Linked DNA regions of Vulgatibacter sp.. The protein of the gene in region 1 interacts with the protein of each later gene in a pairwise test. Links are inferred from orthologs where the notes say so. Each region holds a gene or a part of one and is shown on either strand. Other genes may lie near its edges.

What was found. The genes of interacting proteins can lie anywhere in the genome.
Region 2: the proteins of rpe (region 1) and eno interact in binary tests that used the Escherichia coli proteins (3 or more experiments, as listed by UniProt). The link is inferred for Vulgatibacter sp. from one-to-one orthologs.

The regions. Positions count from the first base shown.
Region 1 is NZ_JAWLCN010000003.1:743,825-748,847, reverse strand. Bases 1,366-4,166 are described here. They hold rpe (ribulose-phosphate 3-epimerase), read right to left. Parts: upstream 3,202-4,166; coding sequence 2,530-3,201; downstream 1,366-2,529. Other genes in these bases: rsmB (16S rRNA (cytosine(967)-C(5))-methyltransferase RsmB), read right to left, coding at 3,774-4,166; ACESMR_RS10765 (response regulator), read right to left, coding at 3,276-3,653; ACESMR_RS10775 (response regulator transcription factor), read right to left, coding at 2,107-2,487; ACESMR_RS10780 (DEAD/DEAH box helicase), read right to left, coding at 1,366-2,047. Outside these bases: more of ACESMR_RS10780, read right to left, coding at 1-1,365; more of rsmB, read right to left, coding at 4,167-5,023. UniProt on the Escherichia coli protein: Catalyzes the reversible epimerization of D-ribulose 5-phosphate to D-xylulose 5-phosphate.
Region 2 is NZ_JAWLCN010000008.1:175,597-180,691, forward strand. Bases 1,134-4,006 are described here. They hold eno (phosphopyruvate hydratase), read right to left. Parts: upstream 3,277-4,006; coding sequence 1,990-3,276; downstream 1,134-1,989. Other genes in these bases: rpoH (RNA polymerase sigma factor RpoH), read left to right, coding at 1,134-1,851; ACESMR_RS17880 (hypothetical protein), read right to left, coding at 3,465-3,638. Outside these bases: ACESMR_RS17865 (CBS domain-containing protein), read left to right, coding at 1-465; more of rpoH, read left to right, coding at 952-1,133; ACESMR_RS17885 (hypothetical protein), read left to right, coding at 4,077-5,095. UniProt on the Escherichia coli protein: Catalyzes the reversible conversion of 2-phosphoglycerate (2-PG) into phosphoenolpyruvate (PEP). It is essential for the degradation of carbohydrates via glycolysis.

The DNA.
Region 1 (5,023 bases):
CGAGCGCGCTGCCGTCGCCCGCGAGGCGGCGGGCGATCACCTGCGCCAGCACCGCGTTGATCGCCCGGCCTTCGTGGAGGTGGAAGACGAGCTGCGCGGAGCGGCGGGCGACGAGCCGCTCGACGTGGGGACGATCGCGGGAGGGCAGGGCGGAGGCGTGGCGCTGCAGCTCGCAGAAGCGCGCCACCGACGCCGCGAGGCCCGGGGGCATGCCCGCCTCCCGCAGGGCGGCGATGGCGCCCTCACGGCCCGCCGTGTCCAGGCCCCGGTCCACCGCCTCCACCAGATCCGAGAGCACCGCGGCGAGGCCGGGGGTGAGGGGGAACCGGCTGCCGTGCCAGCGGGGCAGCTTCACGGTGCCGCCGCCCGCGGGGGTGGCCAGCGCCTCGCCGCCGCTCATCGAGACGAGCTGGAGCACCTTGCCACCGAGGACGAAGCGATCGCCGGGCTTCATGTCGGCGAGGAAGCTCTCCTCCACCTCGCCGAGCCAGCGGCGCCCCGTAAAGACTTGAATGCGGGCCTCTTCGAAGATGGTCCCGATCGCCTGGGCCCAGAGGCGGAAGGTCTTCGGTGAGACCGGCTCGAGCACGCCGTCGCGCACGCGGATCCGCGCGGCGCCCGGCGCCTCCTCGCCCACCGAGAGCGGCAGCCCGCCGCAGAGGTAGCGCACGGTGGCGTCGAAATCCCCGCGATCGAGCGCGGCCCACGGCGCCGCCCGGCGCACCGCTGCCCAGGCCTCCTCCACCGGCGTGTGCCGCAGCGCGAAGCCCACCAGCTCCTGGGCGAGCACGTCCAGCGGCGCCCGTGGCGGGTGCACCGCCTCGAGCCGCCCCTCGCTCGCGCCCCGGCGGATCGCCGCGCATTCGAGCGCATCGGGGAGCGAGACCGGCACCAGCGCCCCCTCGGCCACGCCGCCGGGCCGGTGGCCCGCGCGGCCGATCCGCTGCAGCGTGCGGGAGACGCCCTTGGGCGCGCCGACCAGCAGCACCTGGTCCACCGCGTCGAGATCGAGGCCCAGCTCGAGCGACGAGGAGGCCACCACCGCCTTCATCTCCCCGGCCGCGAGGCGATCCTCCACCAGCGCGCGCTCCTCCTTGCCCAGCGAGGAGTGGTGCACGCCGATGCGGTCGCCCTCTTCCGGCAGGAGCACCGAGAGGGCGAGGCCGAGGCGCTCGGCGGCGGAGCGGGTGCCGGTGAAGACCAGCGCGCAGTTGGCCTTCTCCACCTCCTGCGCCACCGCGTGGGCGGCGCGGGCGGGGCCGTGTCCGGCGGGGGGCAGCTTGCGCCCCTTCGGCGGCCCGACGATGCGCAGGCGGTGGGTCCGGCGCAGATCCACCTGGGCGATGGTGCAGGGGCGCCCCTCGCCCACGAGGAAGCGCGCCATCCGCTCCGGCGGGTGCGCGGTGGCGGAGAGGCCGATCCGCTGTGCCGGCGCCGTGGCCCCGCCGTCCCTGCGGAGCAGGTCGAGGCGCTCCAGCGCGAGGCTGAGCTGCGCGCCGCGCTTGCTCTCCGCCAGGGCGTGGAGCTCGTCGACCACCACCAGATCGATCGCCCCCAGCAGCCGATCCGCCGCGGGATGGGCGCAGAGCAGCGCCAGCGACTCGGGGGTGGTGAGGAGCACGTCGGGCGGCGCCACCTGCAGCTTCTTGCGGCGGGTGGCGGTGGTGTCCGAGGTCCAGGTGGCGGCGCGCAGCGGGCCTTCCGGCAGATCCCGCGGCGCCGCCTCGAGCAGGGGCTCGAGGTTGCGGGCCACGTCCTGGGTGAGCGCCCGCAGGGGCGAGAGGTAGAGCACGCTGGCGCCGAGGGGGCGCCTGCCTTCCTGCGCAGCGGTGAGGAGGCGCGAGATCCCGGCGAGGAAGCCGCAGAGCGTCTTGCCGCTTCCCGTGGGGGCGAGGACCAGCACGCTGTCGCCAGCCAGCGCCGCGGGCAGGGCCCGGGCCTGGGCGTCGGTCATGCCGCTGCCGAAGCGGCCGCCGAGCCAGCGGCGCAGGGTGGGATCGAGTCCCTCGAGGCGCGTCCAGGGCGCTCTGGTGGGGGAAGTCGCCAAGCGGCAGAGGGAACGCGCGAGGGGCGCGGGACGATCCCGCCTGCGACGAGAAATCGGCCTTACGGATGCGCGCCGATCTCGGCGCACTCGAAGCGGACGGCCCGCTCGAACTCGTCGAGCTCGAAGGGCTTGGAGATCACGCCCTGCGCCCCCTGCTCCTCGGCCATCTTGCGCAGATCACCCGGCGCGATCGCGCTCATCAGCACGATCGGCGCGTTCCCCACCTCGCCGCGGAGCCGCGGCACCAGATCGTCCCGGCTCACGTCCGGCAGGGTGACGTCGGTGACCACCGCGCAGGGATGCCAGGTGGCCAGGTGCTCCTCCGCCTGCCCGATCGAGCCGGCGACCCGCACGTCGTAATCGAAGTCGCGGAGGAGCTCGCCCAGCAATTCGGCGAGCTCGGCTTCGTCTTCGATGAGCAGGACCCGGTGTCGATGCATGCCCTTCCTCCGACCTCTCCGCGGGAGGGTAAGCACGACCCGTCAGGTGCGGCTCGCGTTTTCGCGCAACTGCCGGATCACGGCGCCGTAATCGGGTTTTCCGAAGACCGCGCTGCCTGCCACGAAGACGTTCGCCCCGGCGGCCGCCACCTCGGCGATGTTCTGGGGGCCGATGCCGCCGTCGACCTCGATCCAGAGGTCGTGGAGGCCGCGCGCCTCCGCCATCTCGCGCAGGGCGCGGATCTTGCGGAGGGCCGAGGGGATGAAGCTCTGCCCGCCGAAGCCCGGGTTGACGCTCATCACCAGGACCATGTCGAGGTCCTCGAGCACGTACTCGATCGACGAGACCGGGGTGGAGGGGTTCAAGGAGACCGCCGCCTTCGCGCCCGCCTTGCGGATCTGCTGGAGGGTGCGGTGGAGGTGGGGGCTCGCCTCGACGTGTACGGTGACGATGTCCGCGCCTGCGTCGACGAAGGCCTCCACGTACTTCTCCGGCTCCACGATCATCAGGTGGACGTCCAGGGGCCTGGTCGCCGTCTTCTTCACCGCCTGCACCACCAGGGGGCCGATGGTGATGTTGGGGACGAAGCGGCCGTCCATGACGTCGACGTGGACGAGGTCGCAGCCACCCGCTTCGATGGCGCGCACCTCTTCGGCCAGGCGGCCGAAGTCGGCGGAGAGGATCGAGGGAGCAATCAGGGGGGTGCGGGCCACGGGCGTCTCCACGGGAAGTGTCCTAGCGGACGAAGCGCGGAGCGGTATAGCGCAGCCCTCGGGACGGTGCGAGTTCAGGCGGCCCGGGCAGCGGCGGCGCGGCGCACCAGCTCGATCAACTCGTCGATCTCGTAGGGCTTGGGCAGGGCGAGGCCGCCGCCCCGCTGCCAATCGCTCACGCCCTCGGAGTCGCCGCTGACCAGCACCTGCCTGCAGCGGGGCGCGCGCCGCGCCAGCTCGAGCCCGAGCTCGGGGCCGGTGGTGTCGGGAAGCCGGGCGTCGAGCAGCGCCACCTGCGGGTCGAAGCCCTCCAGCAGGGCCAGCGCCTCGGCGCCCTCCGCAGCGGCGCGGATCACCACGCCCTCCTCCTCCAGGATCATCTGGGTGAGGTTGCGGAGCTCCACGTCGTCCTCGACGACGAGTACACGCAGGCCTGCGAGTACGACCGACATCCATTCTCCCATCTGGTTGGAGGCGGACGGACTCTATCCGATCGGGACGGCCTCCCGGAAGGCCGAGCCGTGTAGGGAAAATTCACCCCTGGCGGGGTTTTCAGCTTGACCGGGAGGGCTTTACGTCCGCCGGAGGCGCGCGGCGTAGAAGCCGTCGATCCCCTGCCGCTGCGGCCAGGCGTCGAGGATCCAGCCGCCTTCGGACCAGCCCGGCGCAGGCTCGAGGGGCGCCTTCACGAAGGCCCCGCCCTGCCGCTCGAGGAAGGCGCGCACCTGGTCGGGGCCCTCCTCCGGCAGGATGGAGCAGACCGCGTAGACGAGGATCCCGCCGGGCCGCACCTCGGTCGCCACGTTGTCGAGGATGAGCGCTTGCGTCTCCACCATCCGGGCCACGTCCTCCGGCGTGCGCCGGTAGCGGAGCTCGGGGTGGCGGCGCAGGGTGCCCAGCGCGCTGCAGGGCGCGTCCACGAGGACCAGATCGAAGGGGCCTTTCGCCGCAGCAGGGAGCGGCTTGCTCGCGTCGGCGCCGAGAGGCCGCACGATCCCGTCCAGGCCCAGCCGCCGCGCCTCGTCGCCGATCCGCCGGGCCTTGCGCTCGTGCACGTCGACCGAGATCACCTCGCCGGCGCCGCGCTCGGCCAGGTGGCAGCTCTTGCCACCGGGCGCCGCGCAGGCGTCGAGGACCCGGGCCCCTGCGGCAGGGCCGCAGAGCTCGCCGACCAGCTGCGCCGCCTCGTCCTGCTGGGAGAAGAGCCCCTCGGCAAAGGCGGGAAGCCGGGCCAGCGAGCCGCCGCCCTCGACCAGCAGGCCGTCCTCCGCCAGCGGCGTCCGGCTGATCCGCGCGCCGGCGGCCTCGGTGGCGAGGCGGGCCTCGAGGGTTTCGCGGGTGGTGCGCTTGCGGTTCACCCGCAGCGTCGGCGGCGCCGGCTGGTCGATCGCCGCGGCGAAGGCCAGGGCCTCCTCGATCCCGAGGCGGGAGAGGAGCCGCTCCGCCAGCCAGCGCGGCAGCGAGCCCTGCACCTCGAGGGCGCCGAGGGGATCACTCGCCGGATCGGGGAGGGCCGGCGCGCCCTCGCGCCCGAGGCGGCGGAGCACCGCGTTGATCAGCCCCGCCGCCCTGGCGAGCCCGACGCGGCGGGCGGTGTTCACCGTCTCGCCCACGGCAGCGTGGGGCGGGATCCGCGTGTAGAGGAGCTGGTAGGCGCCGAGCCGGAGCAGATCCCGCACCCGATCCTCGAGGCCGGCGAGGCCGCCCTTCACCAGCGGCGAGAGGGCCCGGTCGAGGGCCACGCGCCTGCGCAGCACGCCGTAGGCGAGCTCGGTGGCCAGCGCCGCGTCGCGCGGATCGAGCACACCGGCGGAGGAGAGCT
Region 2 (5,095 bases), on another replicon or contig:
CAGCGCCGCGGTCGCTGGGAGCGCGAGGGCGCACTCGTCCGCGACGTGATGACCCGCAATCCGAAAACCGTCCATCCGGACAGCCCGATCCACGAAGCGGCCCGGCTCATGCGGGACGAGGACACGGGCTTCATCCCGGTGGTCGAGGATGGCAGGGTGATCGGCATGGTCACCGACCGCGACATCGCGCTCCGGATCGTCGCCGATCGAAAGGATCAGAATACCCAGGTGCGCCACGTGATGAGCTCCGACGTGCACGTCTGCACGCCGGACGATCGGCTCACCGACGCGGTACGGGTCATGGGCGAGGAGAACGTGCGCCGGCTGCCGGTGGTCGACCGGGACGATCACCTCAAGGGCGTGATCTCGATGAGCGACGTGGCCCGCGAGGCCGATCTCGACTACGCGCTCCAGGAGGCGCTCGAGCAGGTCGCCGCCCGCCGCTCGTTCTGGTCGCGCTGGTAGCAGCAGAGCTTCCGCTCGAGTGAAGGGGCCTTCCGGCGACGGAGGGCCCCTTCTTCGATCCGTCCTGCCCCTGCTCGAGGTCCGGTTGTAAGAAGTGCAGGGGTGGCTGCAAGCCCGCACCTTGCCCTCCGGCCACCGTGCCGGAGCGATTGTCCCTGCAGGGAGGAGCCGGCGTGCCCTTGCCGGCCTGCCGGCGGCGTCGCAGGTGCGCACGACCTTCCGAAAGATCAACGGGCCTCCGACGGCGCCCCCAGCGCCTCCCGGTAAGACTTACCGGCGCCAAGCCCTCGAAAACCCACCGCAGGGGCCTGCCCTGTATTTCTTACCGACCCTCTTGCCGACATGTATGCCAATGGACACTGCATGTAGGCATTTTTCTTGGGGTTTGCTCGGTTGGAAGAGTGGCACCCCATTCGCACAGGGACCCAGCACCGTGCCGCGGTCCCTCGGGACCCGTACCACCCGGAACTTGGAGGCTACCTGGCCATGCAGCTCTCGACCCTGCCGGCATCTTCGGGCTCGCTTGCGATGTACCTGTCGGAGATCAACCAGTACCCGCTTCTCACCCAGGAGGAGGAGCAGGAGCTCGCCCGCCGCTACCGGAAGAACGAGGACGAGGTCGCCGCCAGCAGGCTGGTGACGGCGAACCTCCGCTTCGTGGTGAAGGTCTCGTACGAGTACCGCTCCTACGGCATCAAGATGGCCGACCTCATCCAGGAGGGGAACATCGGCCTGATGAAGGCGGTGCAGAAGTTCGATCCCGACAAGGGGATCCGCCTCATCTCCTACGCCGTGTGGTGGATCCGCGCCTACATCCAGAACTACATCCTCAAGTCGTGGTCGCTGGTGAAGCTCGGCACCACCCAGGCCCAGCGGAAACTCTTCTTCTCCCTCGCCCGCACCAAGCGCGAGCTGGAGAAGCTAGGCGGTGCGGAGGAGTCCCAGGACGCCAGGCGCATCGCCAAGAAGCTCCGGGTGAAGCCGGGCGAGGTGGTGGAGATGACCCAGCGCATGGAGGGCCGCGACCTCTCCCTCGACGCGCCGATGGGTGACGACGGCGGCAACAGCCACGTCGACTTCGTCGCCGACGGTGGCGAGGGCCAGGACGCCCGCCTCGCCGACGCCGAGGAGCGGGAGATCGTCACCAGCCGCGTCGAGCAGGCGCTGATGCGACTGGATCCCCGCGAGCGCTTCATCATCGAGAAGCGCGTGATGAGCGACAAGCCGATGACCCTCAAGGAGCTCGGCCAGCACTTCGGCTTCTCCCGTGAGCGCGCCCGGCAGCTGGAGATCCGCGCCAAGGACAAGCTGAAGCACGAGCTGGTGGCCCTGATGGAGGACATCGAGCCGGAAGGCGTTGGGCCGATCGCCGCCTCGATGGGCTGAGCGACCGGGTCATCGCCCAGGGCGAAGAGGCGTGGGAGCTCCCGCGCCTCTTCGCGTTCCTGCCCTGCTCCTCGAAAAAAACGGCCGGTCCCCGTGGAGCGGCCGGCCGTCTTTCCTCGGGCGTGCAGCCCGCCGCAGCTACCGGCGGGGGAAGCAGGCGCGGCCAGCGTAGCGGGCGGCGCTCCCCAGCTCCTCCTCGATGCGGAGCAGCTGGTTGTACTTGGCCACGCGGTCCGAGCGGCTCGCCGAGCCGGTCTTGATCATCCCGCAGTCGAGGGCGACGGCGAGGTCGGCGATGGTGGTGTCCTCGGTCTCGCCGGAGCGGTGGCTCATCACCGCGGTGTAGCCGGCCTTCTGGGCCATGCGGACCGCCTCGATCGTCTCGCTCAGCGAGCCGATCTGGTTCACCTTCACCAGCAGCGAGTTGGCGATCCCCTGCTCGATCCCGCGGGAGAGGCGCTCCACGTTGGTGACGAAGAGGTCGTCGCCGACCAGCTGCACCCGGTCGCCGAGGCGCTCGGTGCCCATCTTCCAGCCCTCCCAGTCGTCTTCGGCGAAGCCGTCCTCGATCGAGGCGATGGGGTAGCGCTGGCAGAGCTCGTCGTACCAGCCGACGAGGCCGGCCCGGTCGAACTCCTTGCCCTCGCCTTTGAGGACGTAGGTGCCCTTCGCCTTGTCGAAGAACTCGCTGGAGGCGACGTCGAGGGCGAGCACGACCTGGTCGCCGAGGCTGTAGCCCGCCTGCGTCACCGCCTCCGCCACGACCGCGAGCGCCTCCTCGTTGGAGCCGAGGTCGGGGGCGTAGCCGCCCTCGTCGCCGACGCCGGTGGCGAGCTTGCGGCCCTTCAGCACCTTCTTGAGGGCGTGGAAGATCTCGGCGCCCCAGCGCAGGCCCTCCCGGAAGGAAGAGGCGCCCACCGGCATCACCATGAACTCCTGCACGTCGACGCGGGTGTCGGCGTGGGCGCCGCCGTTGAGGATGTTCATCAGCGGCACGGGCAGGGTCCGGGCCTGCGCGCCGCCGACCCAACGGTAGAGCGGCACACCGTGGGCGAGGGCGGCGGCGCGGGCTGCCGCCAGCGAGACGCCGAGGATGGCGTTGGCGCCCAGGTTGCTCTTGGTGGGGGTGCCGTCCAGGTCGATCATCCGCCGGTCGAGGGCGTACTGATCGTCGGCGTCCATACCCACCACTGCCGGGGCGAGCTTCTCGTTCACGTTCTCGACGGCCTTGAGCACGCCCTTGCCCAGATAGCGGGCCTTGTCGCCGTCCCGAAGTTCGAGGGCCTCGTGCTCGCCCGTGGAGGCACCGGAGGGAACGGCGGCGCGCCCCGTGTCGCCGGTGGAAACGGTCACCTCCACCTCGACGGTGGGATTGCCGCGGCTGTCGAGAATCTCGCGCGCGTGGACGTCGACGATATCGATCATGGACTGAGCTCCCTTCCTCGAAAAGGGCGGCAAGATAGAAGCGGTGAAGCGGCCAGGCAAGCGCTCCTGCGCCCCGCTGCCCACGGTTCGAGTGGCCTGCCGACACCTCGCGGCGCAGAAACGAGCGAACCCCCTCTCCTGGGTGGGAAAGGGGGTTCGGCAGATCGGAACGCTCCGGGACCCTTCGGTCAGACGGAGTAGTCGATGATGACCACGCCGCGCTCCGGCTTCTCCTCGCCGCTCGGACGGACCGGCTCCTCCGGCGCGATCGGGATCTCGATCCGGGGCCGCTCGTCGTCCCTGCGGCGCTCTTCGTCGCGTTCCCGGCGCTTGATCTCCTCGATGATGAAGGCATCGAGCATGGCGACCTCCTCGTCGAGCCGGCGCGGATCGTTCCGCCAACCCGCCCATCCATTTCTGCAAGCCCAAGGCCAGCCCGCAGCACGACCCGGACAACATCGGAACCTCCTCCGGGAAGTCCCTTCGCTGCCCCGACCCGCTCCCGCCTTCGGGGCCCGGGATCCGCAAGTCGCGGATCGCGGATTTCTCCAGCGAGGACGGCGCCCTTCTTCGATCTCCTAACAGTGGGCGACGCAATGTCAAGCAAGGCACGTTGAGCTTGCAGGCAGGCGGCCCTCGCCTCGTCCGGGACCGGGCGCGCTCCCAGCCCGCGCATATGCGTCCACAGCGTGGCGCCCCACCGCCGCACGAGGCGCCCTGCGCTCGCTTGCTCCCCCCGGGGGGCGCCTCCTATACTCGCGCCGCTTCAGGAGTGCCCCAACACCTGACCGAGGATCCCCATGAACCGCCGCATTCTCACCGCCGTGGGCGCCGCCGCCCTGCTGGCAGCCTGCAGCGACAACAAGCCCGCCGCCGAACCGGAGAAGGCCGCCCCCGCGCCGGCGCCGAAGGCCGCGGCCCCCGCCGCCCCGGCGAGCGACGCCTCGGTGGCCAGCGTGCCCGGCAAGAGCGACCCCGAGTGCGTCGGTCCGATCGACACGGCGGTCCCCGAGACCCGCACCATCGGCGATCGCACCGTCGAGGTGAACGGCTACCGGCTCACCGTCAAGAGCGCCGAGGATGCGGACGAGAAGGCGGTCGTCGGCGTCCTCGCCAACCTGAACGAGGCCTCCGGCGAGAACCTCTTCAACCTGGAGCGCTACCTCGGCTTCTTCCGCGAAAACGGCGCCGAGATGATCGTGGTCGCCGGCGACAGCGGCCAGGATCGCGCCAACATCGAGGCCGTGCTCCGCAAGGTCGCCGCCTCGGGACTCCCGGTCCTCGCCATCGCCGGCAACCGCGAGGCGCGCGCCGACTACGTCGACGCCGTCGCCGCGGTGCAGAAGGATCAGCCGAACCTGATCAACGGCAACCGGGTGCGCTACGTCGACTGGGACGACGCCGACTTCGTCACCCTCCCCGGCTACCACGATCCCCGTTACATCCACGCATCCGGCGCGGGCTGCCAGTACTCGAAGGAGGACGTCGGCGCCCTGAAGAAGCTCACCGCTGCGGCGAACGACGCGGTGGTCCTCGTGGCCCACGGCCAGCCACTCGGCACCGCTCCCACCGCCCTCGACGTGATCGCGCCGGACAAGAAGCACGTTGGCGATCCCAACCTGACCACGGTGCTCGAGACCGCCGGGATCCCCTTCGGGATCTTCCCGAACATCAAGGAGGCCGGCGGCATTGCCGTCGCCGACCTCGCCGGGGAGAAGGTACTTGCGGACGGCACCGCCAGTGAGAAGCTCTTCCTCAACCCCGGCGCAGCCGACAGCATCGAGTGGACGATGAACGACGGGACCACCTCGGTGGGCAC